One region of the Synechococcus sp. Lug-A genome, then DNA from elsewhere that is predicted to be linked to it. Evidence: predicted binding sites of a transcription regulator. Region 1 holds the regulator's gene; the other holds the start of a gene.

Region 1 (14,134 bases):
GTGCTTAGGAACAATCGAGCATCGCAGCTTTGCAACGGCTGTAACTGGCCCGGCAAATTCAATCGACAGGATTTGATCAGTTCGGTGCTCTCCGCGGGAGGCGGGAGATGGTCTGCTGTCGACGATTTCAAAATACTCATTCATCCGCAGGATGAGTGGATCTTCTTCGGATGCCGTGGCATACACTGCTTCAGGGTGAAACACGCGACGCAAACGTTGCGTGTCACCATGATAAAGCCCATCGAAGTAGTCTTGCATAAGAGCAGCGACTTCACCATAGGCCGCCGCGTGAGGAGTCGTCGTCATGTTGCCTCTTCTTTGGCTCGGCGGCGGAGTGTCGTCACAGACTCACCGCCGACACCCCAATTATCAGTATCCACTTCCTCGATCACCACGAAGGTCGTAGCTGGATCTTTATTCAGGACTCGCACCAAAAGCTCAGTGGCACCACGGATGAGCTCTGCCTTCTGCTCGGCTGTTGCACCTTCGCGTGTGATCTGAATGTGAACGTATGGCATGGTTGCTCGAGGCTTTAAATGGAAGTCTGTCGGTGCATTTCTGCCCAACGTGGTACGTGTGAGCTGTGCGCCTGCTCGAAGCGCCTGTTAGACATTAGCCCGACTTGCTGCGAGAACACTCTCGATCACAAGATCCACGTCTACTGAAGGGTTCGCCGCCACCGACCGAGCCCAAGTCTCACCCTCAAGAACACACGTCGACAACATGCCTGCGGGAGCGGCCTGGATGAAGGCGTCGCTCTGTCGGTTCGTTGGACGAAACACATTGATCGCTGATTGCGGCCGGTTCCAGAGCTCCAGGTGATCGCTTGACTCGATCGCATCCGCCAGCGCGTCAGCCACCTCCATCAAGCGATCAAGTCGCTGCGCAAGACCTTCGCGCCCCCAGGCGAGCAGGGTCGCGAGCAGCGGAATGGCCGCAGCAGATCGCGAGCCCTGTACCCCGATATTGGGCTTGGCAAGATAGCCGCCGCCGAAGCTGATTGCCGCATTCGCGGCCTCGAGATCGCGGAATAGTACGAGTGCCGAATCCTTTGGCTGGAACAACCACTTGTGCGCCGATACCGCCACGGAGTCAGCGCCATCGAGCCCGTCGAGCTTGCCGGCGTGAGCGTGGCTGAGTCGTAGTGGGCCTGCCCACGCCGCGTCGACATGCGTCCATTTCGCGGTGCCGACCAGATCGAGAGGGTCGATCGCACCCGTCGAGGTCGTGCCAGCGGTCAGCACCAGGCAGGCGTCGCTCAGGTCAGGCAGTTGCTCGCGATCCAGCCGCCCTAGCGCGTCAACAGGGACCTTCACGAACGCGAGCCCGAGCAGTCGGGCGGCCTTCTCGACGCTGAGGTGCGCGGCATCAGACGCCACGACGGTCTTCACGCCTGCAGCGTCTCTCGCCGCCCAGAGTCCAGTGAGATTGGCAATCGTTGAACCGGAGCAGAAATGGCCGCCCTGCATGCCGAAGTACGGCGTCAGCCAAGCCAGGACAAGCGCCTCTGCCTGGGTGGCAAAGGGCGATGTCACCTCATGGAGCAAGTTCTGGTTGAGGCTGGCGTCCCACAAGGCCATCGCCCACGTGATCCACGGCGTGGGCGGGTCCATGTGAGCGAACGAGCTGGATGAGCCGAGCCGGGCAGCCTCTCCAAGGACGCGTCCGGACATCATTTCAAGAACCCGAGCCTCACCGACCCCGGTCTCTGGCAGCCCAGGTGGCAGGTCGCCCGTAAGACCATACGGTGACATGAGCAGTTCGAGGGCTCGTCTGAGTCCGTCGCCTGCCACAAAGCTTGGGTCGGGCGTGTGCATTCTCAGCCGGCCCATCGACTCTGCGCACCATCGGCACTGAGCCGGGGATCGTTGCTGATGATCGCCGTGGCGGCCGCTCTGGGATCATCCCGTGCGATATGAATGTCCTGCGCGGGGAAGTAAAGCGTTCGGTACGCACGGGCTGTGTCGTCTGGAGACAGGCCATCCTGACTTCGTGAGACAGCGCGTTCCAACGCCGTCTCGAAGGTGCAGTCGATCCAGAATGATCTGTCGTAGTGAGATTGCAGAGCACGTTTCAGGAGATAAATCCCCTCCAGCAGGATCACTTCGATCCGCTCGAACTCATAAAGGTGCCGCCTGTATGCGGTTGCAGTTTCCTCCGCGTAGTTAACCTCAACGCGCAACGAGCGGCGATCGCGAAGCGGAAGGACAAGCTGGGTGAACATGTCGTCGAAGCGTATCGCGTTGAGGTAGAAGTGTTCAGCGGGGTTGGAGGCAGCAAAGCGTCTACTGGGAAGGTTCAACCACGCGTCCGCATTGATCGTCGCCACCCGAATGCCATGTGTTCGGAGGATCTTCGCGATCCGTGCCGTGACATAGCCCTTGCCACAACCGTCGATTCCGGTGATTGCCACCATGGTGCTTCGACAAACGGGCGTTGCCCCCCTCGCGTCGAGGATCGAAACCACGGTGCTGTCCAGGTCGTTCATGAGCTGCGTGATTCGCCTGGCTAACGTTTGAGCTGCCGCTTTAGCGAATAGTTAGGCACTACTGCCTCGACTTTGCCAGTGCGACAGCCGATTGGATTGCGGCCCGAGCCTATGGACTGTTCTTCCAGCAGCTCGAACCAACCAACGCCGCCGCTGACGAAACGATCTCGCCGACATCTGCCACAGCGAGCTCGGCCAACGAACTGAACCCAAGTTGCTCAAGCCGCTGAACGATCGTCGGTCCGATGCCCTTGACCGAAAGCAACGCCGCACGTTCGTCTTGCGAGAAAGTCATGGCCTGCAGTGCCTAACGCCTGAACTAAGCGGCCACATCAATCGCTTCGCGATTGATGTGGCCGCTTGAGTGAATAGCTATATGGCGACATCTTCGGAGCAAGGAGAAGACAGCGCTCACTCGCTCCTCTGACTTAACGCCACCCTGTTTCCTTCCGAGTCCTCAAACTCTGCAACCCATGTGTCAGGCATAACCTCATTCTTTGCATGGAGCGTTTCTGCTCCTCGCTCGGCTGCACGCGAAATCACAACGTCGATATCAGGGACATGGAAGTAGACAATTACACCTGCCTTCGACGGAATGTAGACATCGCCTTGAGCGAGCGCCACGTCAGCGCCTTTCCCATCACCAAGCGTCGGGAAGTGGGCCATCTCGTACCCATCTACGACGACGCGCTTTAGCTCAACACCAAAGACAAACTCATAGAAATCAACAGCGCGCTCAATGTCGCTAACTGGAATCTCAAGATACCGAACTCCAAACACAGCATTTCCTCCATTTCAAGCCGCACAGCCAAGCAAAGCAGCAACAAGTGAAACAAGCAGTAGTGACTGTACAAGTCTCGCGAAAACAGAATGCATCAGCCTCTCCTAGGAAAGTTAGGGATTGCCGGCCAGCTTGCGGTCCCAGAGGCACATAACGCTCAGCATCTGCTGCGGCGAGGAGCGCCGTCAGCTTCATGCTGTTGTTGGGCGGCATCAATCAAGACGACTTCAACATGTGGATAGCGATCGAGCAACGGTCGAAGGACGAGATCATCCGCCGTGCAGATGATTACCGACTTGACGCTGGCGGGTTGGAACCTCCGAACGAGCTCTGCCGAGAATAGAGCCTGGCCCATCACGTACATCCCAAGGCGCGATGCTTTGGTCTGAACGACTATTACGTCTTGGCCCTTGAGATCCACCTCAGCCGAGCGAGCCACACGATGCGGTCCGTTTGGAAGAATGATGGCGTCTATGAGACGCCGCCCAACGCCAGCCCTCCGGCGGACCGCCAGAAACTCTTTGACCAGTGTGCCGCCAACGGATTTCCAGTAGCGATGAGTCAACGGGGTTTCGTGCTTGCTCATCTTGTGGTGCTAGTCACGTCCGTCCAACGCTTGCCATCACCAGGCCGCATAGTGCTGGTGGCCAATACGGGTAAGTTCAGGGAAGCGGATCTGGTGGATGACAATGTCATACGAGTCTAATCAATCCTCTCAAAACGTGGCTTGGGAGATATGATCCTGGGTGCCATTTGCTTTATATGTAGCCAATCAGGTGCATTGACCCCAACAAGCTTATGACTTGAAACCACTAGGTCTTGTTGAGCCGCATCATTCAAGGCGGATTCAATTTCAAGCACACGAGCGTTTGGATGCTTTTCCAACTGTTCTTGAACTCGCTGTGCCTTGGCCGATGGCTTTGTATAGTAAGGAGGAGCGGCAAGCTTCCCAAGACTGCACATTGCACGAGCTACAGCATGATAGGCATCATTATAGAGCCCCATAAATCCATTCGGATCAGCCAACGAGACAACCCACAACCCGTGCCTTGAATCGTACCGGACGCCTGCTTTATTGCCTGTGGCTGTTGACTCAGGAACTATTCCAATTCTCAAACCAGACCCACCTTCAAGCGCATTATAGTTTGATTTGATTGTAGCTGCAAAGTACCGTGGATCTTCCTTGCTAGACAAGAATAGATCTGTCTTCCAAATCTTCTCAATTCTTTTCGGCAAGAAGACCTCTGATACCTCCCCCATGGCGGCCGTGCATACCCAAGGCCCAAAGCTAAATGGCCTGCCTCTCCCTTCAGGAAGCAAGTAAGCGTTATCGCCGGCCCCTTCAACAACTGCATCTAGAAAACCCAGATACTTAGCCCGTTCATACCCAAACATCAATGACGTGGGAGCAGAGTCCTTGACCTTCCTGCAGGCTCTGCGCAGGGCGTATAGAACTGGATCTATTACATTCGGCTCCATGCCAGAAATTGCTTCATGAACAGCCCACTCAAAACCATCGCCTTTCATGCCCTTGTCCCTTTCCGGCCTTGCAATCTTTGCAAGCTGCCGCATCGAGACATCTTCGATGGGAGTATTTAGATCAGTTAGGTCTTCGTTGGTAACGGAATCGATGAAAGCCCTCAAGACCGAGCGTGCTACTGCGTAGAGCGCACGCCCGTACTCATCGACTGGGGCATTCTGCTCGATAAACGTGACCTGAGGCCGTGGCTGTTGTTTGGCTACCATCGTCAAAGCGTTCGATAAAACTGATTGTACAGAGGCCGCCATCCCAAAGCTCATTCGGGATGGAATGCATGATCCGTATAACGTTCCGCTTGAGCCGCGGCTTGCCTTGGAGCGCAGCGGAAGGGTAAGCCGTCAGATGCCAAACGCTTGTTAGCCTGTTACGCCAAGGTGTACTCTTCAATCTCCTGTCCGTTTGCGTGGTAAATCTTGGAAGTTCTTCCATCAAACTGGACGCGAAAATCCTCCTCTAGCTGCTGCACGCTGCCCATAAAAGCCGCACAAGCTTGCCCGAATGCCAAATTCATCTCCCGCACTAGATGTGCCCCGGATGGAGCCTGCGCGTCAATCAGCCTGCGGCATAGATAGCGGGCAACCAGCACCTGTCTGGCCACAGCGGCAGCGCTAGCCTGCCCAAGATTAGCTTCTAGATTGTATGCAACGTCGCCGTGCCCAAAGTATTTGTGTCTTACGCGCCACACTTGGTGGGCGATGATCTGCAAGTCACGGCTGTCAGGCAGTTGAAGGGCTGCGATATGCTGTTTGGACGGCTCAAGGCTGCCGCGGGGGTCCCGACAAAGTGCCTCGCAGCCTTGATAGAACTGCATGTAGGCAGCATCTAAAAGGCCGGTGACTGCGTCTTCGATCCCGAGCAACTGCATGCCGGTCATATAGTGCCGACGCCCGACAACTAGGTTCGAATCAGTGTGGTCAAGATAGTAATCTAGATCTTCGGCTAGTTTTTGGGATGCTGTGCCTCTTTCCTCAAGCTCGAAAGCCATGCCCCGACCGACGGACCGACGGTTAGCTACCAGCAGCTTTCCTTCGTGGAAAGAGATAAACCGGATTTTCTGACTGGAGAGAGGCGAGTCAGTAGCCAAACCTACCGCTTCTAGGAAGGAATTCAGGGAGCGTAGGAGTCCAGCTAGATCAGCATTGGTGTCGAGGCGATCGTACACCCTGAGGCATAGGTTTCCTTCTTCCGTATGCATTGTTTGACGAACGATATCTGGATTTGCCCGAGCCACTCTGGTGAACTGACGTTGCCGCACCTCGTAGCTCTCGGCGAGATACTCCAGGGTTTGCGGAACCATGAGAGTTCCCACAATTGTGAGCTCGAAGTAACCGTCATATGTTCTACCGTCATAGTAGGTTGAGTTGATCCATACATCCCAGTCACGGTAGCTAAGGGCTGACATCAGGAAACTCCTCAGGGTCGCGCATTCACGATTACTCGAAAGGCTAACGCTCAAGATCAGCGGCGAGCACGAGATGGTCGACTTGAACACTCTACTGATCTCGTCCGCTGGATCTTGATGCTGGGCTGCTCGTCAACTACCAGGATGACAAAAAGCTCTTCACTTCGCCTTTGGCCTTTTCAATACTGCTGCGCCGAGACTCCTCTCCCAAGTCAAGGCCACATGCATGGATAAAGCTGATGTCAGAAACTCCCATGAACTGGAATGCATACCTTAGCCCAGGCTCTTGTGCATCCCATCCGTGGTAGGGCGAGTTTGAGCCATACTCAACGCCGCGAGCGGTGATAAATAGAACCTTTTTTTCTTTTGCAAGCCCTTGGTAGCATCCGTGATCAGATTTAAATGTTCGACCAAAGCGAACAAGATTATCGATGTAGGCTTTAAAACTGGATGGGATTCCGAAATTATACATCGGAACGCTGTATAAACATCTGTCTGCGGCAAGGAACTCGTCTACCAATATGTCGGACAGTTCAAGCACTTGACGCGCCTCCGCAGTCAATGTATCCCTTTGGGTAAAATCTGCAGCAATCCATTCTTCTGTGATGTGAGGTATACACGTATTCCTCAGGTCGCGATAGATAATATGATCGTCAGGATGGTTCTTCTTCCATGCTGCAATGAAGGTGCTGGCAAGTAGTCGCGAGCTGGAATTCTCGCCGCGAGGACTTGAGTCAATGTGCAGTAGCGTTCCCATGGTCTAGCGTTGGGCCTGCTCAGGACAGCGCAAACCTCGCGCCATCCGACGCACAAGTCAATTGGTTTCCATTTGGTAACTACCTACTCCCTCCAATGGTCAAGCAGATGTGCTGCCCGCTTGAATTATTAATTGGCCATATTTCGGCACAGTGGACGATCTACATCTTGTGGATCCTAAGCTCCCGTGGCGAATTGCACTTTGGTGAATTGAAGCGCAAGGTTGATGGAATATCCACAAAGGCACTTGCAGATAGATTGCGCTTGCTGGAATCCATTCAGCTTATCGACCGTCAAGTTGAGCAAGGCACGGTTCCTAAAGTCGCATATAGATTGACTGAGCGTGGGAAACAGCTTTCTGAGGTTCTTGACAGTCTTTATGAATATGCGGTGGAATGGTATGGAAATGAGAATTCATCTCCCCTGTAGGTTTCAGCAGAAGAACTACGTTTCCGCTCTGACTCTGTGGTTTAATGGGGTTAGTTAGCCCAACGCCAAGATCAGAAGCGGGTAAATTCCTTAGCATAGGGAACAACTTGTACTCCCGCCTTCTGCATCTTGATGTTAGGCTCCTGCCATCGCCTTAAGTACTGGCGCGACATCAGCCCAAATAGCATCAGTGCTACTTTCTATGAAACTTATGAGATCCTCTGGTAGACTATTATTATCGAAGGCCTTTTGCAGCGAATAGGCCATTTGCTCAAGAGGGCTATGCTTGTAGCCGAACTGAACAAGCCCGACACCGTACGCTAGAAGAAAGTTGTCGACGCCCAGTCTCTCCCACTGAACGACGTGGACTAGTTCGTGGAAGTGGAGGCTTTCTGAGTTCTGGCCTTGTTGAAGGAAGAACGTATCCTTGTATGTGATCCCTGCAAACGACATCTGCTGGATGGGGGCTAGTTCTGGTAAGCTAAACTGAGCGACCGGGGGGAACGGTACACTCGCAACTGTCACCACTTTTGCACGCTCTAGGAATTCCTGAGAAAAGCTTGCAGATAGGCGCGGAAACCCCAGCGTGCATACTGCCTGAGATTGTGCCGCATGATCATTCAAGAACTCGTCAATCCACCCACTGATGTGCGGCAGTGCTGCATAGAAACGGCGGAAGATATCGTCATTCATCTCGGATCCTCGTTGCACTTCCACGTGAGTCTAACGCCCTGCTCACCTGCCGCAGAGAGCTCCAAGTTTGAGAGAGCCTCTGTAAAGGCGGTCAGGTGCAGCAGGATGTTATGCGGATAACTTGAGGCTGTAAACATAGAAGTCCTGATCGCGAATCCAACCAGCGTGCTCATAGAGACTTTGAGCCGTGCGATTGGTGATTGCAGTTGAAAGGGTCAGCCTTAAGGCTCCGTGATCCTTGGCAAACTCAACAGCTGCCTTAAGAAGCATGGTCGCAATGCCTTGCTTTCGATAACTCTCCATCACATACAGATCATTGAGAATAAATGTCCTTGCCAGTGAAACAGAGGAAAAGGATGGATAGAGCTGGCAAAAGCCAACAGCAGTGTCCGCGGCAATCGCAATGAAGAGCACTGATTCTCCCTTGTTGAAACGCTCTAACAGGAATTGGCTCGCTGCCTCAACATCGCTGTCGCTTCCGTAGAAGACACGATAGGCATCTAGCAGCGGTGCGAGAACCTGCAGATCGGCAAGAACGGCTTGCCTAGCTTGAACTTGATTCATGGCATCAGTATGCCGCATAACGTTGCTATTAACCGGCCTGCCGAAGGCAGGTCCGGTTGAATAGCGGGTTAGGCGTCACTCTTTCCCACAAGCGACTGTGCGCTATTTGTGGGGCCAAGCAACTGAAGCTTGCCACCGAATAAAGTGTCGATCTCCATCTGCACCTTGTAGGAGTCTGCGTGCAATTCACGAAACACTTGTACGGCTTCGGCCTCATTCCTCTCGGCAAGGATAATCGCTTCCCCGAACCTGGCATCTAGTGCTGTGAGCTTGGATGCATATGGGTACGCGCGGGCATGGAGTTCCTTGTCCAACAGCCACAAAACGGCGAGCTGGCCAAACATCTCTGGAAGGAGCTTATGTGCCTCGGTGTCGTACAGCTTTGACATATCAGGACGAACGGTTCCTCGGTTCTTCGCATCCCAGGATAACCAACACATCGAGTGCGCAAGTGATTGAGCAGATACAGCGAGAGCGTAGACGGACTTCCTCCAGTCAGACGCCAATGCAGCATCGGAGGCTACGCGAGCCTTCTCAATTTCTACAGCTCGTGTCGTTTTGGCCAGATTCTGTATCGTCTGCCGCAAATCTTCAGTCGCAGCCCGTACTTCAGCCTTGACCTTCGAGTAGGAGGTAAGGTAACTGGTGAGTCCAGCTATAACGCCCGTAAACAGCGCGAGCAAGATGCTGTTGCTTGAGAACTCCATAGTGGCACTCCGAGGGGTTGCTTTGAGACGCCTAACTTGTTCTTGGATAGTTCCGCAAACCACACCCCATAGGCGTTCCCTTTCTGCAAACCACAGTGACAAGGCTTCCCCAAGCATCCTTCAAGCCTTTTGCTGCAGGGGCTCTGGCCAGTCTGCTGAGATGAACCACTTTGGTTCGCGGGTCAGATAACCACTGTGCGTACTGATACACAGCCGGCTGGCTTCTTCTGATGGGAAGGCTGCTTAACCCACAGACTTTTGAAGCCATGCAAACGCTTCAATCCTCTCAGCTTCTAAGCCCATAAATAGAAAGCAAACACAAGCCACATCAGCCTGCTCCGCAACTCCCCACTCCCCGTAACCAACATCAAACCTTCGCCAACGTCACCCGCTCCGGCTGGTGCTGGTACTTGCCCGCTCGGTCGCTGTAGGTGGTCTGGCAGGGTTCGCCTTCGAAGAACAGCAGCTGACAGATGCCTTCGCTGGCGTAGATACGGCAATCGGCGCCGGAGGAGTTGCTGAATTCCAGGGTGAGGTGGCCTTCCCAGCTGGCTTCAGCGGGGGTGGTGTTCACGATGATGCCGAGGCGCGCATAGGTGCTCTTGCCCAGGCAGATCACGGTGATGTTGGCCGGCACCCGCAGCAGCTCCAGGGCCACCCCCAGTCCGTAGGAATGGGCGGGCAGGATGAAGTAGTCGCCGTCGTCGTCGTGGTGCAGCGGCGCCGGCTCCAGGTTGGCCGGGTTGAACCGCTTCGGGTTCATCACCGTGCCTGGCACATGCCGGAAGATCAGGAACTCCTTGGGTGACAGCCGCAGGTCGTAGCCGTAGGAGGAGCAGCCGTAGCTCAGCACCGGCGCCGTGCGGTTCTCGGCGTCGAGGTGGCGCACCAGCGTGGCCTGGAACGGCTCGAGCATGCCCGCCGCGGCCTGTTCGTTGATCCAGCGGTCGCACTTGAGCATCGGATCAGCAGTTGCGGCGGAGCTGGGTCACCTGGTCGGCCATCGCCAGCAGCGCGGGCGGCATCGATGGCCCCGTGAGGATCACATCGAGATGGGCGGGCCGTTGCTCCAACGTGGCCTCCACCTCCGCCGCCGGCAGGTAGCCCAGCGCGATCGCCAGCCCCAGCTCGTCGAGCACCATCAGATCCACCGCTCCGTCCAGCAGCTGGCGCTGCGTGTAGCCCCACACCTCCAGCACCGCCTCTTGCTCCTGGGCACCGGGCCCCTCGGGCTCCGCGTCGGCCGGTTCAGTCAGGCAGGCGGGCATGGCGGGCCGCAGCCACTGCAGCCGGCCGCACAGCCACAGGCTGCGCTCCAGGCCCTGATCCACGCCGCCCTTGAGGAACTGGCTGATCAGCACCCGGCTGCCCAGCCCCGCGCTGCGCAGCGCCTGGCTGAACACGCCGGAGAAACTGCCGCGAAACGGCGCCGTGTGCACCTGCAGCAGGCCTTCGGTCTGGGCGGGGGGCACCAGGGCCAGCGGGCGCGGTGCCACGGGTGCCGTGGGTGCCACAGCGGCCACGGGCGCAGCCGCTGCCGCGCCATGGGGGCGCCCCGGGCCGTGGGAGCGGGGGCCACCGGCAGGGCCAGCACCAGAAGGCACACCACCAGTGGGCATGGAGGGGTTGAGCAGGCTGGCCGTCATCAACACCCCAGTGGATCGCGAAGCCGAATGTAGCGGCGCCAGGCCCCGAAACACCAATCGCACACCACCCCTAGTGTGTAGCCCTGTACTACTTTGCGGAAATCCCGTCGGCACTGGGATTCTGCAGACGGATGTCCACAGGGAACCGTCCAGTTAGTGTGATCGGCTACATGGAGCACGGAAGTCGATCCGTAGCTTCCAACCACTTGTCCAACCGTCATGGTCGGCGCGATGCGCGGATTCAGCCGCACCAGCACCACCCCCGCGCCCGTCACCAGCGGCTTGGCCTCCTCCGCCAGTGGCTCCAGCACCCTGCTGGACGTCATGCGTGGGCTGAGCGGCTGCACCAGCGAAACGGTGGAGCGCGGCAAAACGATCTTTTTCCCCGGCGACCCGGCCGAGCGCGTCTACCTGCTGCGCCGTGGCGCCGTGCGGCTGTCCCGCGTCTATGAGAGCGGCGAGGAGATCACCGTGGCCCTGCTGCGTGAGAACAGCCTCTTCGGCGTGCTCTCCCTGCTCACCGGCCAGCGCTCCGATCGCTTCTATCACGCCGTCGCCTTCACCCGCGTCGAGCTGGTGGCCGCCCCGGCCAGCTCCGTGCGGCGCGCCATCGAGCAGGACGCCAGCGTGGGCCTGCTGCTGCTCCAGGGCCTCTCCTCCCGCATCCTGCAGACGGAGACCATGATCGAGACCCTCACCCACCGGGACATGTCCTCGCGGCTGGTGAGCTTCCTGCTGGTGCTCTGCCGCGATTTCGGTGTCCCCGGCACCGAGGGCATCACCATCGATCTGCGCCTGTCGCACCAGGCGATCGCCGAAGCGATCGGCTCCACCCGCGTCACCATCACCCGCCTGCTCGGCGACCTGCGTCAGGCCGGCCTCGTGCAGGTGGACCGGAAGAAGATCACCGTGTTCGATCCGGTGGCGCTGGCCAAACGCTTCAGCTGAAGGCCCGCGACCGATACTGGACCCCCTCGCCCTGAATCGTGTCCGGCTGGCTGCTGATCCTGGCCCTGCTGACCCTCGGGGGGGTGCTCGCCACCCTCGGCGATCGCCTCGGCAGCCGCGTCGGCAAGGCCCGGCTCAGCCTCTTCAACCTCCGCCCGCGCAACACCGCGGTGCTGATCACGGTGCTCACCGGCAGCCTGATCAGTGCCGTCTCGCTCGGACTGATGCTGGCCGTCAGCCAGCGGCTGCGCACCGGCCTGTTCGAGCTCGACAGCCTCGAGCAGAAGCTGCGGGACAGCCGCGACGCCGTCCAGCGCAGCGATGCCGCCCTGAAGCGCAGCCTCTCGGCCCAGCGCGACGCCCAGCAGGCCGTGGGCCGGGCCGAACGGGGCCGCCAGCAGGCGCGCCGCCAGCTGGTGGCGGTGGAGCAGCAGGCGGGCCGCCTGCGGCGTGAGCTGCAGCCGCTGCAGAACCAGCAGCAGCAGCTGCTGCGCCAGCGCGATCGGCTCAACAGCGACATCCGCGCCCGCGACCAGGACATCCGCCGCACTGAAGCGGAGCTGGCCCGCGTGAAGGGGCAGATCGCCTCCGGCCAGGCCGAACTCAAAGATCTGGAAACCAAGCTGATCGCCCTGCGCCGCGGCGATGTGGTGATCAGCAGCGGCCAGCCGCTGGCCACCGCCAAGGTGAGCGTCAAGCAGCCGGGCCAGGCCCGTGCCGCCATCGATGCCCTGCTGCGCCAGGCCAATCAGTCGGCCTTTCAGCGGGTGCTGCCGGGGGAACCGGTCAACCGGCCGATCCTGCTGGTGCCCCGTGAAGACATCGCCAAGCTGGAGGCCCTGATCCAGAAAGGTGGCAACTGGGTGGTGAGCATCCTCTCGGCCGCCAACGTGCTGCGCGGCGAGCAGCAGGTGCTCGGCTTCCCCGACCTGCGGCCCAACAAGCAGGTGATCCGCCAAGGCGAAGTGATGGCCACCACGCGGCTGGAAGGCAACGAGATCTCGCCCGAGCAGGTGCGCAACCGGCTCAACCTGCTGCTGGCCGCCTCCTTCGCCAAGGCGCAGCGGCAAGGGTCGCTGGTGGATGGGGTGCAGTTCGATGTGGCCAGCTTCAACCAGCTGGGGCGGGAGCTGAGTGAGCGGCCGGCCGGGCAGGCCGTCAGCCTGGAGGCCGTGGCCGTGCGCGAGGCCGAAACGCCCGATCCGGTGGTGCTGGAGATTCGCCGCCTCGATGGCGGCCCCACCCCCCCCTCCTCGCCGAAGCGCCCCTCATGAGCCCCACGCCGGCGGCCGCCGCGTCACCGCCGCCAGAGCCGCAGCCGCAGCCAAAGGCCCTGCCGCTCCCCGCCCATGGCCCCCTCGCTGCGCTCGATCCGGGCCGCTGCAAGTGCGGCCTGGTGCGCTGCGACCCGGCGCGGCAGCAGGTGCTGGCCGCCCTGATCCTGGAGCCTGAGCAGGCGCTGGCGCAGCTGCGCGCCTGGCAGGCCGAAGGCGCGGTGGCCGGCGTGGTGCTCGGCGATGGCACCGGCAGCCGCCACTGGAGCCAGCGCCTGGCGCCGCTGCTGCCCCTGCAGCTGGTGGATGAGCGCAGCACCACCCTGGAGGCACGGCGGCGCTTCTGGCAGCTGTTCCCGCCACGCGGCTGGCGGCGCCTGTTGCCCGAAGGCCTGCGCCAGCCGCCCCGCCCCTGGGACGATGTCGTCGCCCAGCTGCTGCTCGAACGCCACCTCGGCCATCCGCTGACGCGGCCCCCATCCCTGCCGCCGGCCGCCTTCTAGAAGCGCGCCCGCACCGTGAAGGCGTAGTCACCGCCGGGCTCCAGCTGGTAGTCGGCCTTGAGCAGAAAGCGCAGCAGTGCGTCCTGGATCAGGGCACGACCCAGCGAGGGCTCCACGGTCAGCTCACCGCGATCGAACGCCCAGCGGAAGGTCCAGGCGAAGCCGCCGGCCACCACCTCGCCCTCCAGCAGCTTCTGGGTGAAGCTCTGGTGCAGCACCCGCAGCTGGGCGGTGGTGGCGGGAAGACGGCTCACGGAGGAAGGAAACGCACGGAGTCAGACGGGAGGCGGAGCATCGACAGGCAGATGGAGCCAGACGAAAGCGGGACCAGATGAAGCTGCTGGAAGCAGCCTCAAGCCGTTGTGGGCTGAAAACTGTTCAGACGATTACCGGCCCGTTCATA
Region 2 (14,134 bases), on a different contig from region 1:
CACGGTCGACGGGGCCCGCTGCCTGCTCTACCGTCCCGGCCAGTTCACCCGCCTGCCCCACCGCTACTACAGCTTCCGCTGGGCCGGCGTCGACGTGTTCGCCCTCGACTCCAACACCTTCAACCAGCCCCTGCCAGCCGGCGACGACGAAGTGGAGCTGCGCGAGCGCCGCCAGCGGCTCGACGCCGAACGCGCCTCCCTGCTTCTCTCCCTCGGCGGCGACGAGGACGCCCGCGACGACCGGGCCACCAAGGCCGAACAGCTCGATGAACAGATCCTTGACATCGACAAGCAGCTCAGCGGCGGCCCCCGGGCCGTGGATGACGCCCAGCTCGACTGGTTCGCCGACGCTCTGATCGCCTCCTGGCGCAACCCGGCGGTGCGGGGCCGGCTGCTGGTGCTGCACCATCCCCCGTACGTCACCGAGGTCAGCAAGTGGGACCAGGGCCAGACCCTGGCGGTGCGCGCCCAGCTGCGCCGCGTGCTGGATCGGGTGGCCGCCGCCCTCGGCGACGTTCCCGCCGGCCGCCCCCTGCTCGATCTGGCCTTCAGCGGCCATGCCCATTGCCTGGAGTTGCTCAGCACGGGCGATACCGGACACGGCGACGCCCACATCCCCTGGGCCATCTGCGGCGGCAGCGGCCACAGCCTGCGCCGCCAGCGGCCAGAGGGGTCCGAGCTGCTGGAGGGTCCACCGGGCAGCAAGCGTGTGGTGGCACGCTCTCGCTTGTTCCTCGGCCGCAGCGGCCGGGGCTCCGCCCTGCGCCGCACCTACTCCGCCCTGAGGGTCGACGTGGCGGCCGGCACCCCGCTGAAGCTCACGCTCACGCCGCTGGTGGCGGAGAAGGCTGAAGGGAAATGGCGGCCCTACCGCGGAGCAGGGATCGCGCTGTAGACCGGCGGCGCTCCCGTCGTCGAGGGCCAGCTCCTGGTGGCTGGGGCATGGAGGTCCGGCGGCCCCGGGTGATCACTGCAACGCCTTGGCGGCCACCGGCAGTGTCGAGCTGGCCAAGTGCCGAATCATTGGCGTTCCCGCCCTTGCCGTGGCCTCTCCGGTGGCGGGCGACCTGGGCAACGCTCCCAACGCCGCGCCGAGGTGATCGAAGGCAACCTGCCCCTGCTCTTCGACCCGGAGCATCGCTGCACTGCCAGCGAACAGATCGACGAGTGGATCCTGCTCCAGGGTCACCCGGGTAGCGCACCCCAGCAGCTGGTCGTGGAGCGCAGTCTGCTGAATGGTGATGATGTGGTGCTGGATGCCAAGGTGCCGGAACGGCTGAACCCCCACCCTTGCTCACGATTACCCGTGCCGATGCCACCCTCAACGGCACCAACGCCTGGGACCTAGGAGGCTGCTGAAAAACCAACCCAGCCGCGGGAGAATGGCTCAACGGCACTGAGCGGATGCGCGGCCAGCAGGAGCGGACCGGGCCCCTGTTCTCCTACGTCTCTACCGCGGACAGAATCCCCAAGGGCCATCCCCTGCGGCAGGTGCGGCAGTTGGCGGATCAGGTACTCGATCGGCTCAACCCCACGTTCTGCCGGCTGTATCCCGAGGGCGGCAGGCCCTCAATACCTCCTGAGCAACTGCTGCTGGCCCTGTTGCTGCAGGCGATCTACGGCATTCGATCGGAGCGGATGCTCATCGAGCAGCTCGATGACAACCTGCTGCTCCGCTGGTTTGTTGGCCTCAATCCTGACGATCCCGTCTGGCATCCGACCACATATGGCCTCCGGCCAACTTCGTCTAAACCAAAAACCGTGATCGGCTGCTGAACGAGGAGCTCATGGCCAAGTTTCTGGAGCTGCTGCTGGCTGCTCCAGATGTCAAGCCGCTGCTGAGGTCCGAGCACTTCTCGGTGGAAGGCACCCTGCTGCAGGCCTGGGCCTCCCACAGCTCGCTGGAGCGGATCGACGGGAGTGACGACGATCCACCACCGCCCAGTAGCGGCAGGCTCAGGCAGGGAAGAATCCAAGGGAGCAACCAGCAGTGCCAAGCCCAGAAAGGGGCAGGCATGACGCTCATTGTTGCCAAGATCAGGTTATTCGCCCCAACACCAATCGATTCCTGCACAAGCCAGAAGGATGAAACCGCAGCGCAGAAAGGCGCTCGGCAACGCCTCTCAAGAGAAGAACCCTGGCATCAGGCGGGAAGGTACATGGCTGGCAACCGTGCACCGATCGAATCAAGCTTGAAGATCAATCTGGCTAAAATCTGTCGGTACACCCCTGGAGCTGGTGATGAGCGCAGACAAACCCACTTCCCAGCCACTCTCGGGGATCGCGGTCCGCTTCGTTGGCGGAGCAGCCATGGGCGCCCTGATTGTCTCTGTCCCGTTCTCAGCGGGCTATGCGTCCCAGCCGAGCACCCTTCAGCTGGCCGTTGCCACCTTCGTTGTGCTCTCAGCAGGGGTGATGAGCAGCCTTTGGGGAGAACGGTTTCTGGAGGCGATCTCGAAAGCGCTTGACTCCACTTCTGTGTGAACAGGGCCAATGGCGAGCCCGCTCCCGGCCACCACAGCAATCACCACTCCCACCACCATCCGCAGGCCTGACAGAGAGACGTGTTCCTAGGGAAAGTGCACCCAGCACACCTGAGGATTCAGCGCCATCCCGATGGTTTGATCGGACGCCAAGGTTGCCCCTCACCAATACTTCGGATACCTGCCAGCCCTCACGGCGTTGTTATAAAACAGCGCCACTACAGTCACGATCACGGCGCCCAGGGCGGTGGGGAAGAGCAGGAAGCTCCAGCCGGGCTGCAGCAGGAACACGATCACAGGGTTGGAGCCGGCCGGGGGGTGCACGGTGCCGGTGGCCATCATCAGGGCGATCGCGGTGGCCAGGGCGGCGGCCATGGCCCACCACTGGGGGCCGAACAGGCTGAGGAACAGCAGGCCCACGGCGGTGCTGAGCGTGTGGCCCAGCACGATGTTGCGTGGCTGGGAGAAGGGAACGTCGGGGTAGCCGAAGGCCAGCACGCAGGTGGCGCCGAAGGAGCCGAGCACGAAGGGGGCACTGAGGCCGAGCTGCAGCAGGGCCACGGCGGCGATCGCCAGGAAGCCGCCCAACCAGGCCAGGGCGATGGCCCGGCGGGCGGGCCGGGGAGGGAGCGGCGCCCTGTCACCGCGGAACTTGGCGAAGAAAGAGGCATTCATGGGGCGCTGATCTGAACGAACTGGTCGGCGGCGTAGGCGGTGGCGGTGTGGCGCAACTTGCTGCGCTCCTCATCGGTGCGCGTGCAGGCGAAGCCATAGCGGGCCCGCACCCGCTCGGACGCCTCAGCCAGCGCACGCTCGGCGCGCTGCTGCAACTCCGCCACCGGCAGCCGCTCACCGGGCTGGAGGTGCTGCAGGATCACCGTCGAGGGCGAATAGAGCGTGGTCTGGCGGCCATCGGGCCATTCGAGCTGCAGCAAGACTTCGGGCATGGCAGGAAAGCGAGAGGTGACAGTGAACGCTGAAGCGGAACCAGGCCAGCGAGGCTGAGCGCTGCACCCCCTACCCCGACGGCACCGGGCCGAAGCCGGTGAGCGCCTCGGCGCCGCTCCACACGGTTTCCTCGCCGCCACCGGCCCGTAGGCGCACGCCCGGCTCCGCCGTGAAGTGGCCGATCGGCTGGCAGATGAGTGCCGGTTCGCTGCCCTCCGCCGCGACGGCCGCGCGCAGGGCCGGCTCCTGCTGCGGCGTCACCGCCAGCAGGAAGCCGAAGCTGGGGAAGCAGGCCAGCCAGTCGTCCAGCGGCACGCCCGCCGGCGGCGTGATCGCCTCGAGCTCGAGCGTCAGGCCGCAGCCGGCGCTCTCGCAGAACATCACCGCCGTGCCCACCAGGCCGCCCATGCTGATGTCCTTGGCGGCATGCACCACCCCGTTTTCCGCCAGCTGAGCGGGCAGGGCCAGCTGGCGGCGCAGCAGCTCCGGCGCCGCCTGTGTGGCCGCATCCCAGAAGCGATCCGGATGGCGCATGCGGCCGGCGCCATTCACCAGCAGGAAGCAACGGTCGCCGGGGCGGGCGAAACGGGCCGAGAGCACCGCACCAGCGGCGCTGCCCAGCACCGCCACGGCCAGCGCGTCGTAGGGGCTGTTGAGGTTGGTGTGGCCGCCCACCACCGGCACCGCGAAGCGCGCCGCCGCTGCCTGCAGGCCCGCCAGCACCGGCTCAGCCCGCTCCGCACCGCGGCACCAGAGGCTGTTCACCAGTGCCAGCGGCCGGCCACCCATCGCGGCGATGTCGCTGAGGTTCACCAGCACGCCGCACCAGCCGGCGAACCAGGGATCCCGCTCCAGCAGGCCCGGATCCATCCCTTCGCTGGCCAGCAGCAGACGGCCGCTGCAGGCCGGCAGCAGGGCGGAGTCATCGCCGAGCAGGGCGGCCGGGCCGAGGGCGGCGAAGGGCTGGTGGGGGAAATGGGCGGCGGGGCGCTGAATGGCGGTCTTGCCGTGCAGGCCGGCCAGGGCACGCAGCCGTGCCGCCAGCGGCGCCAGGTCGATGCCGCTCATGCCACCGGCCGGCGTTCCCGCGACGGGGTGTAGTAACGGAGGTCGGCCTCCATCAGGTGATGGGGCAGCCCCTTGAGCTCCAGGGTGTCCACCGAGTGCCAGTGCAGGCGCTGGAAGAAGCGCACGTTCTGCTCCTGCACAGTCGCCAGGAAGCGGTCGCAGCCCCAGCCGTTCGCGGTGGTCACGGCCTTCCAGATCAGGCCCTTGCCGATCTGGTTGTGGCGGCGGAAGGCGGCGTCCACGCCGAGCCGGCCGCCGTACCAGAGCCTTGGCTCCTGCTCCAGGATCCGCACCACCCCCACCACCGGCCCGCCGCTGCCCGGGCTGGCGCCCGCCCGGTTGGCCCCATGGGCGATCGCCGCGATCGGGGTGGCCTCCGCATCGCGGGCGTCGCGGTCGGAGGCTTCGAACAGATGCTGCTCCTGGCAGAAGATGCGGCGACGCAGATCCCAGTAGCCGGCCAGCAGCGGCGTGCCGGGCCGCAGCAGATGGAAGGAGAAGCGCTCGGAGCAGGCCGAGGGCGAGAGGCGGAAATCCTCGGCGTCGATACCCAGACCCCAGCGCACCGACGGGGTGAAGGCGGCCGGCGCCGATGTGGGGCTGCGGCCGATGTCGTGGCTGGAGGGATCAATGAAGAACATCAGGAGCTGGAGGGGCCGCAGCCCGTCGGAGTTGGGGCCGATGGGGCGTCGCTCGTGGCGGCCGCCTGCTCGAACAGCGACAGGGCCGAGCAGGCGCCGCACTTGGCGCAGCCCGCCGACATCGCGGCAGCGCGCAGATCCGATGCCGCCAGCTGCTGGGCCACGGCCGTGTAGATCTCCACCATGAAGGCGGCGCTGGGCGCGGGATGGTGCTCCAGCGGAGTGCCGCTGATCGGCACGAACGGCACCACGAACGGGTACACACCAGCGGCGATCAGGCGCTCGCTGCAGGCCACGATCGCGGCGGCGCTGTCGCCCAGCCCCGCCAGCAGATAGGTGGACACCTCGCCGCGGCCGAACACCGCCACGGCCTGCTCGAACGCCTCGAAGTAGCGCTCCAGGCTCAGCTCCGCCTTGCCCGGCAGGATGCGGCGCCGCACCTCGGGCTCCACCACCTCCAGGTGCATGCCGAGGCTGTCGACGCCGGCGTCCTTCATCCGCTGGAACCAGATCGGATCCTCCGGCGGCTCGCACTGGGCCTGGATCGGCAGGTTCACCCGCGCCTTCACGGCCGCCGCCGTCTCGGCCAGCAGGCGGGCGCCGCGGTCGTCGCTGTTGGGGGTGCCGGTGGTCATCACCAGCTGGCGCACCCCATCGAGCCGCACCGCCGCCTCCGCCACCTCCGCCACCTGCGCCGGGGTCTTGCGCACCAGGGTGCGGCCGTCGTCGAGCGATTGCTCGATGGCGCAGAACTGGCACGACTGGCTGCGGTCGCGGAAGCGGATGCAGGTCTGCAGCAGCGTGGTGGCGAGCACATCGCGGCTGTGCAGCAGCGCGATCGAGCGGTACGGCGTGCCGTCGGCGGTGTGCAGGCCGTAGAAGCGAGGCTCCGGCGGAGCCTCCACCACCGCCAGCGGCGTGGCGGACTCCCGCTGCAGCTCCAGCCCGGCGCCACCGGCCGCCAGGCGGAAGGGGGAGCGCTGGGCGGCGCTGCTGTACACGGGCACCATCACCGTGGTGCCATCCAGGGTGAGGGCGCGGTGGTCGGAGGGGCCGGCCCCGCCGCGGCGGCCCTTGTTGCCGGGCACACCGGGCTCGACCAGGCCCTGCACCTGCAGGTCGGTGACGAGCCGCGCCAGCGCGGCGGCATCCCTGGAGTCAGCCATGGGGCACCGCCTCCGGCAAGGAACTGAGCCGTGGCGGAGGAGCGGAGATCCCCGCAGCCGGGGGCGGCACGGCCGTCAGGGGTGACCGCAAGGCTTCCCGCTGGGGCTCCAGCAAGGGCTCCAGCAGTACGGGCAGGTCAGCAGGCATGGCAGGACCAGCGCCACCACCGGCAGCCGTTGCGTTGCCCCCGTCCCGCTCCTGCACCTGGCGCGCCGGCGTGCGATCGAGACGCAGGCCGAGCAGGTCGGGGCGGCTGTAGTGGCCCACGCTGTCCATCATCCGTTTGCGCTTGGTGATCAGGGCCGGGTCGAGCTCGGCGATCGCCAGCCCTTCCCCCTCCGGCAGCGGACCCGCCAGGTAGCGACCTTCCGGGCTGATCACGGCGGTGTGGCAGCCCCCCTGGCAGGCCTTCTGCAGCGCCGGATCCGGCGTGATCTGATCGAGGTCGGCGGGATCGAGCCAGGCGGTGGAACTCACCACGAAACAGCCCGCCTCCAGCGCGTGGTGCCGCAGGGTGACGGCCGTCTGCTCACTGAAGATCGGGCCCACCAGCGAACCGGGGAACTGGGCGCAGTGGATCTCCTCCCCCTGGGCCATCAGGCTGAAGCGGGCCAGCGGGTTGTAGTGCTCCCAGCAGGCCAGGGCACCGATGCGCCCCAGCGCCGTGGGCACCACCGTGAGGCCGGCGCCATCGCCCTGGCCCCACACCATGCGCTCGTGATACGTGGGGGTGAGCTTGCGCCGCTTCAGCAGCAGCGCGCCGTTGGCGTCGATCAGCAGCTGGGCGTTGTAGAGGCTGCCGCCCTCCCGTTCGTTGATGCCCAGCAGCACGTGGATGGCGTGCTCACGCGCCGCGGCCGCGATGCGGCGCAGCGCCGGACCCGGCACCGTCACTGCCTGCTCATAAAGGCGCAGATGGGAGCGCCCCATCAGCGCCGGCGGCTCCACGAAGGAGAAGTAGGGGTAATAGGGAAGAAAGGTTTCGGGGAACACGATCAGCTGCACCCCCTGGCCGGCCGCCTCCGTGATCGCTGCCAGCACCCGCTCCACAGACCCCTCCAGGCTGTGCAGCACTGGACGGATCTGGGCGGCGGCCACGACGATCGGGCCGTTCATCGTCAGAGCGTCCAGGTGTCGAGGATGAAGGCGCCTTCCTTGCGGTGCATCAGCACGATGTCGAGCACATCGAGCGGATTCACCGGGGTGATGCCCGCCATCAGCGCCCCCTCGCCATGGCCGTAGAGGGCCTGAAGGGCGAAGCGGCAGGCATACACCTTGCCGCCCTGGTCCATGAACTTCTGCAGGCGGGCGTTGAAGTTGAGGTGGCCGTCGAAGGCGGCATCACCGAGCTTGGGGAAGCCGCGCTGCACTCCGAGGGTGACGCCGGGCCCGTAGAGCAGGATCGAAGTCTCGAAGCCCTTGTTGATCAGGCGGCTGGCCTGCAGCAGGTTCACCAGGCCGATCGAGCCTTCGAACGCCACGGTGTGAAAGGTGATGAGCGCCTTTTCGCCCGGTTCCGCCTTCACATCGGGGAACACCTTCTCCTCGTAATCCACGAGGAAATCGCCAGGTTGATTGGCGGGGCGGGTGACCTCAGGCATGAACCGGCGACCTGCGAAAGAAACAGCGTCACGACCATGCACCAGGCCTGTGTGAACTTACGTAGCAGCAGGCACCAAACGGCAGAGCCCGTGCTGGCCTGCGATTTGGTCTTGATTGCTACCGGGCCGCCCCTCACGGCAACTCACGATGAGGAGGGTGATGGCCTGGCCGCGCCACTGTCTTCCTCCCCTTCTCTTCCTCCCCTTCGCCGCCTGCCCGTGGGGTCAGCCTCCACCTCACCCGCCGCTTCTGCCGCTGAGACCATCGCTGCATCTCCCGGTGGCACACCTGCGCAGAGCGCGGCAACCGACGGCGCTGCCGCCCCCGTCACGGCGCCGGTGGTGGTGATCGGCGGCGGCCAGGCGGGGCTGTCGGTGGCAAGCTGCCTGCAGCAACGGGGCATTGAGGCGCTCGTGCTGGAGCGCCACCGGGTGGCCCACGCCTGGGAGCAGCAGCGCTGGGATTCCTTCTGCCTGGTCACACCCAACTGGCAGTGCCGCCTGCCCGGCTTCCCCTACGACGGGGATGATCCCGACGGCTTCATGGGCCGTGAGGCGATCGTCGACTACGTGCGCCGCTTCGCCGAACGTTCAGCCATCACCGTGCGGGAGGGGGTGAGCGTGGAACGGCTGGTGCCCAGCAGCAATGGCTACCGCCTGCTCACCAGCGCCGGCGTGATCGACACCGAGCAGGTGGTGATCGCCACCGGCGCCTACCACCACCCGCGCCGCCACCCGATGGCCGAGCGGCTGCCCGGCAAGGTGCTCCAGCTCGATGCCCGTGACTACCGCCATCCCGATCAGCTGCCGGAGGGCCCGGTGCTGGTGGTGGGCAGCGGTCAGTCGGGCTGCCAGATCGCCGAAGATCTCTTCCTGGCCGGGCGTCGCGTGCACCTCAGTGTGGGTTCGGCGCCCCGTTCGCCGCGCCGTTACCGCGGCCGCGACGTAGTGGAGTGGCTGGAGCGGATGGGGGTCTACGACACCCCGATCGACGCCCATGCCGATCCCCGCGCCGTCCGCCACAAGACGAACCACTACCTCACGGGCCGGGACGGCGGCCGCGAAATCGACCTGCGCCAGCGGGCCAGCGAAGGCATGGTGCTGCATGGCCGGCTGGAGCGGATCACCGCAGCGGGCCTGAGCTTTGCCGACAACCTGGCCGCCAACCTGGATGCGGCCGATGCCGTGTACACCCGCATCCGCGCCAGCATCGACGCCTACATCGCCGCCAACGGCCTCGACGCGCCGCTGGAGCCGCCGTACCAGCCCTGCTGGCGTCCTGCCCCGAGCCGCGAGCTCAGCTTGATCGACCTCTACAAGGAGCCGCTGGCCGCCGTGATCTGGTGCACCGGTTACCGCTCCGATTTCAGCTGGGTGGAAGTGCCGGTGTTCGATGGCAGCGGCGAACCGGTGCACCACCGGGGCATCACCCAGGCCGAGGGGCTCTATTTCATCGGCCTGCCGTGGCTGCACACCTGGGGCTCGGGCCGCTTCTGCGGCATCGGCGGCGACGCCGATCACCTCGCCCAACGGATCCAGCAGCAGCTGCAGCCTCGCGGCAGCCGGACGGAGCCGCTGGAATGCACTGCACTGCTCGGCTCATGACGGCTGTGGACCATCCAGCGGCGACCCCTTCCGTGGACGACCATCCAGGGGCGACCCCATCAACCGACGCCAGCGCCCTGATCCCCGCCGCTGAGCTGCGCGAGCTCAATGGCCGCTCCGATCGGGCCGGCTGGCTGCAGACCCTCTCCCATGCGGCGCTGATCCTGGCGACGGGCTGGGTGTGGGGCGACGAGCGGCTCAGCCTGCTGCTGCGCCTGCCGGCCCTGCTGCTGTGCGGCTGGGGCCTGGCCTTCGCCTTCTGCGCCATGCACGAATGCGGCCACCGCACCGCCTTCGCCAGCCGCGCCGTCAACGACGCCGTGGCCTGGTGGGCGGGGGTGCTGAGCTTCTACAACGCCGACTTCTACCGCCGCTACCACCAGTGGCACCACCGCTACACCCACCAGCCGGGTCTTGATCCCGAACTGGAAGACCAACCGCCGACCAGCCGCTGGGCCTACCTGCTCGAACTCAGCGGCCTGCCCTGGTGGAACGCCAAGCTGCGCGGCCATCTGCGCGGCCTGCGCGGTGAGTTCAGCGCCAATCCCTACATCCCCGCCGATGCGGCGCCAGCGGTGCGCCGTTCCCTGCTGAAGCAGGCGGCTGTCTACGGCGTGCTGCTGCTGCTGTCGGTGCCGGGGGGCAACGGCTTCCTGCTCTGGCACTGGCTGCTGCCGCTGGCGCTGGGGCAACCGCTGCTGCGTTTCGTGCTGCTGGCTGAGCACGGCGGCTGCGACACCGGCACCAACGGCCTGAGCAACACCCGCACCACCAGCACCCTGGCGCCGCTGCGCTGGCTGATGTGGAACATGCCGTTCCACGCCGAGCACCACCTGTTCGCCTCGGTGCCGTTCCATGCCCTGCCGGCGGCCCACCAGTGGCTGGCGCCCCAGCTGCGTCATCTGGATCCGGGCTACCTGGCGGTGCATCGCCGCTTCCTGGCCGATCCGTCGCTGCTGAAGCTGCCCGCCGCCCCCACCCTCCAGCCGCAGCCGGTTTGAGCGCCCCGGCGTCCAGCTGCGACCGCCACTTCCCGCTGGGGCCGTTCCGCTTCCACTGCGGCCAGACGCTGCCGGATGCCTGGCTGTCGTACCGGGTGTACGGCACGCTCAACCCGCAGCGCTCCAACCTGGTGCTCTACCCCAGTTCCTACGGGGCCTGGCCGGAGGACATCGAATGGGTGGTGGGCCCGATCCTCGACCCGGAACGCTGGTGCGTGGTGCTGGTGAGCCAGTTCGGCAACGGCCGCTCCAGCAGCCCCAGCAACAGCGCCATGGGGCTGGCGGAAGACGGCTGGGTGATCCACCACAGCGACAACCTGCGCGCCCAGCAGCAGCTGATCCAGGGGCTGTTCGGGGTGGAGCAGCTGGCGCTCGTGTACGGCTGGTCGATGGGGGCGCAGCAGGCGTACCACTGGGGCGCCCTGGCCCCGGCGGCGGTGGAACGGCTGTTCTGCCTCTGCGGCACGGCCCACACCACCCCGCATAACCGCCTGTTCCTGCTGAGCCTGCGCCAGGCCCTCACCGCCGATCCGGCCTGGGACGGCCACCGCTTCCGCGCCAGGCCCGAGCAGGGTCTGCGCACCTTCGCGCTGATCTACGCCAGCTGGGCCGCCAGCCAGGCCTATTACAAGGCGGGACGCCACCTGGTGCAGGGCATCGCCAGCGTGGAGGAGGCGGTGGAGCGCAGCTGGCTGCCGGCCTACCGGCGTCATGATCCCCACGACCTGATCGCCATGCTCGATGCCTGGCTGGCCAACGCCCTGCCGGCACCGTTGAGCGCCATCCGCGCCCGCACCACCGTGCTCGCCGGCAGCCACGACCTCTATTTCCCCCCCGACGACTGCGCCGCCGAGGCCCGTCAGATTGCCGGCGCCCACTTCGCGGTGATCGATTCGGTGCTGGGCCATCGCGCCGGCAACCCCCGCGACGCGCCAGCCGAACAGGCCTTCATCCGCAGTGCCCTGGAGCGGCTCTGCGACGACTGACGCCGGCCCTGACCCCCATCCCTTTCACCCCCACCGCTTCGATGACCGACCTGGCCCGCTTCGCGACCGATCGCGGCATCCGCCACGTGCTCTTCTCGTTCACCGATCTGTTCGGCGTGCAACGGGCCAAGCTCGTGCCGGTGGCGGCGGTGCAGGAGGTGGCGGCCGCCGGTGCCGGGTTCGCCGGCTTCGCCGCCTGGCTGGCCATGACCCCCGCCGACCCCGACGTGCTGGGCCTGCCAGACACCTCCAGCCTGATGGTGCTGCCGTGGCAGCGGGATGTGGCCTGGGTGGCCACCGACCTGCAGGTGGGCGGCCTGCCGCTGGAGCAGTCGCCGCGCTGGGTGCTGAAGTGCCAGCTGGAGCGGGCCGTGCGGCTGGGCTACCACTTCCGCACCGGTGTGGAGGCGGAATTCTTCCTGCTGCAGCCCGGCGGCGCCGCGATCGCCGATGGCGACGACAGCCAGAGCAAGCCCTGTTACGACCAGCTGGCGCTGATGCGGCAGTACCCGCTGATCGGCGGCCTGCTCGATGGCATGGGCGACCTGGGCTGGGGGCCCTACCAGGCCGATCACGAGGATGCCAACGGTCAGTTCGAGCTCAACTGGACCTACGCCGACGCCCTGGTCACCGCCGACCGCCATGCCTTCTTCCGGGTGATGGCGCAGGCGATGGCCGAGCAGCACGGCGCGCGCGTGAGCTTTTCGCCCAAGCCATTCGCCTCCCTCACCGGCAACGGCGCCCACCTGCACCATTCGCTCTGGAACGCCGACGGCCACAACCTGTTCCACGATCCACGCGGGCCGCTGGGCCTGTCGGCGCTGGCCTACAAGTTTCTGGGCGGGTTGCTGGAGCATGCGCCAGCGCTTTGCGCACTCACCAACCCGGTGGCCGAGAGCTACCAACGGCTCGGCGGTCTGCACACCACCTCCGGCTCCACCTGGTCACCGGGCTGGATCAGCTACGGCGGCAACAACCGCACCCACATGGTGCGCATCCCCGACGACCAGCGGCTCGAGCTGCGCCTCGCCGATGGCGCCGCCAACCCCTACCTGCTGCCGGCGGCGGTGCTGGCCGCCGGCCTCGATGGCATCGAGCGCAACCTCGATCCCGGCCCCCGCGAGGATGCCAACGCCTACACCGATCCGCCGATCGGCCGGGCGCGGCCGCTGCCGGGCAGCGTGGAGGAGGCGCTGGAGGCCTTCGCCGCCGACCGGGTGCTGCGGCAGGCACTGGGCGAACCGTTCTGCCAGGCCTATGAACAGCTGCGGCGGCAGGTGTGAGCTCAGGCGCGCGGGTAGAGCCAGCGGCGGAACAGCCGCGTCACCCTTGGCATCACCACGTAGGTCATCAGGGTCACCGTCAAGGCGGTGACCAGCAGGGTGCGCAGCAGGGGGTTCAGCTCCCGCACCAGGGGCGAAAGCACCAGGCTGATCAGGTTGATCAGCAGGAAAATCGTGAGGGTGGTGATCACCACCATCTTGTAACGGGGCGGCGGCGGCACCCCCGGCTGCCGGGGCAGGGTGAACCAGGTTTCCAGCCCGCTCAGCACGGAGATCTGCGGTGGCTCCTGCGTGTGCTCCGCCACACGCGCCAGCAGGGCCTGGCGCTGCGGCGACCCCTCCCAGCGGCGCAGCTGGCTGAGACGCGCGAACTTGAACACGATCCGGTAAGTGGAATCGTGCTCATCCACCGGGCGGTACACATTCACGCCCAGATGGCCCTCACAGCAGCGGGCGGCGGCCACCAGCTCGCTCAGGGCCGCCTCGAAAGCTTCCGTGCGGCCAGGCTTCACCCGCTGCAGCACATCGACAGTGACGGCGGGATCCTCGTGGGGCATGCAGCGCAACCCTCAGCGGGTGAGTGCGGATGAGCAACCTGGCGGTGATTCTGTACGTGTGTCTGGGTGCGGCGCTCGGCCAGACCGGCCTGTTCATCGATCTGCCCTCCCTGCCGCAGCTGGCCAGTGACTTCGGCGTCGATGCCGCCGCCACGCAAACCACCGTCACCGCCTATGCACTCGGCTACGGCGCCTCCCAACTGATCTGGGGGCCGCTCTCCGATCGGCACGGTCGCCGGCCGATCGCCCTGGCCGGGCTCTGGATGTTCATCACCGCCAGCCTGCTGCTGGCCGTGGTGCCGGGCTTCGAGCCGTTCCGGCTGCTGCGGGTGGTGCAGGGGATCGGGGCTGGCTGCGGCACCTCGGTGTCGCGGGCGGCGCTGCGGGATGTGCTGAGCAACCGGGAGCTGGCGCGGGCGATGTCGTTCGCCAGCATCAGCTTCGCGCTGGCGCTCGGCTTCGCCCCCTTCGTGGGCGGTCTGATCGGGCGCGCCACCAGCTGGCGGGTGGATTTCCTGCTGGTGGCGGCGCTGGGGCTCGCCACCGCCCTCTACCTGGCCCGCGCCCTGCCTGAGTCGCTCAGCCGGGAGCGGGCGGCGGCCGCCACCCGTCCATCCGTGGCGGCGATCGGCCGCGGCTACCTGCGGCTCGCCGTGGATGCCCGTTTCCTGCTGCCGTCGCTGATCGCCACCGTCGCCACCGGCATGATCGCCCTGTACGACGCCGCCAGTCCCTTCATCTACGAGACGCGCTTCGGTTTCGACGCAGCGGGCTTCGGCTCCCTCTCACTCGGG

Evidence for each region. The regulator NtcA, encoded in region 1, controls nitrogen genes in cyanobacteria. The targets are predictions, from matches to a motif close to GTANCNNNNGNTAC.
Region 2: KBY86_RS13360 (MSMEG_0572/Sll0783 family nitrogen starvation response protein) is a predicted target of NtcA. The motif match lies at 8,017-8,030, and genes of this name have one in related genera.

The regions. Positions count from the first base shown of each region.
Region 1 is NZ_JAGQBN010000027.1:5,624-19,757, forward strand. It holds gene KBY86_RS14630 (nuclear transport factor 2 family protein) at 1-306, opposite strand, end outside; gene KBY86_RS14635 (4-oxalocrotonate tautomerase family protein) at 303-566, opposite strand; gene KBY86_RS14640 (pyridoxal-dependent decarboxylase) at 606-1,613, opposite strand; gene KBY86_RS14645 (uridine kinase) at 1,820-2,488, opposite strand; gene KBY86_RS14650 (helix-hairpin-helix domain-containing protein) at 2,598-2,783, opposite strand; gene KBY86_RS14655 (VOC family protein) at 2,900-3,268, opposite strand; gene KBY86_RS14660 (hypothetical protein) at 3,427-3,855, opposite strand; gene KBY86_RS14665 (hypothetical protein) at 3,972-5,057, opposite strand; gene KBY86_RS14670 (hypothetical protein) at 5,174-6,265, opposite strand; gene KBY86_RS14675 (FMN-dependent NADH-azoreductase) at 6,348-6,968, opposite strand; gene KBY86_RS14680 (helix-turn-helix domain-containing protein) at 7,064-7,396, shown strand; gene KBY86_RS14685 (hypothetical protein) at 7,532-8,089, opposite strand; gene KBY86_RS14690 (GNAT family N-acetyltransferase) at 8,198-8,653, opposite strand; gene KBY86_RS14695 (hypothetical protein) at 8,722-9,336, opposite strand; gene dcd (dCTP deaminase) at 9,728-10,321, opposite strand; gene KBY86_RS14705 (cob(I)yrinic acid a,c-diamide adenosyltransferase) at 10,326-11,006, opposite strand; gene ntcA (global nitrogen regulator NtcA) at 11,226-11,954, shown strand; gene KBY86_RS14715 (DUF3084 domain-containing protein) at 11,993-13,228, shown strand; gene KBY86_RS14720 (resolvase) at 13,225-13,731, shown strand; gene KBY86_RS14725 (DUF3146 family protein) at 13,728-13,985, opposite strand; gene pth (aminoacyl-tRNA hydrolase) at 14,084-14,134, opposite strand, start outside.
Region 2 is NZ_JAGQBN010000020.1:12,691-26,824, forward strand. It holds gene KBY86_RS13310 (metallophosphoesterase) at 1-895, shown strand, start outside; gene KBY86_RS13315 (hypothetical protein) at 968-1,288, opposite strand; partial or broken gene KBY86_RS13320 (transposase) at 1,405-1,946, shown strand; gene KBY86_RS13325 (hypothetical protein) at 2,311-2,484, shown strand; gene KBY86_RS13330 (HPP family protein) at 2,646-3,158, opposite strand; gene KBY86_RS13335 (MSMEG_0570 family nitrogen starvation response protein) at 3,155-3,430, opposite strand; gene KBY86_RS13340 (sll0787 family AIR synthase-like protein) at 3,501-4,499, opposite strand; gene KBY86_RS13345 (MSMEG_0567/Sll0786 family nitrogen starvation N-acetyltransferase) at 4,496-5,140, opposite strand; gene KBY86_RS13350 (MSMEG_0568 family radical SAM protein) at 5,140-6,306, opposite strand; gene KBY86_RS13355 (Nit6803 family nitrilase) at 6,299-7,423, opposite strand; gene KBY86_RS13360 (MSMEG_0572/Sll0783 family nitrogen starvation response protein) at 7,426-7,908, opposite strand; gene KBY86_RS13365 (MSMEG_0569 family flavin-dependent oxidoreductase) at 8,248-9,513, shown strand; gene KBY86_RS13370 (fatty acid desaturase) at 9,546-10,514, shown strand; gene KBY86_RS13375 (alpha/beta fold hydrolase) at 10,511-11,500, shown strand; gene glnT (type III glutamate--ammonia ligase) at 11,542-12,783, shown strand; gene KBY86_RS13385 (antibiotic biosynthesis monooxygenase) at 12,786-13,340, opposite strand; gene KBY86_RS13390 (MFS transporter) at 13,370-14,134, shown strand, end outside.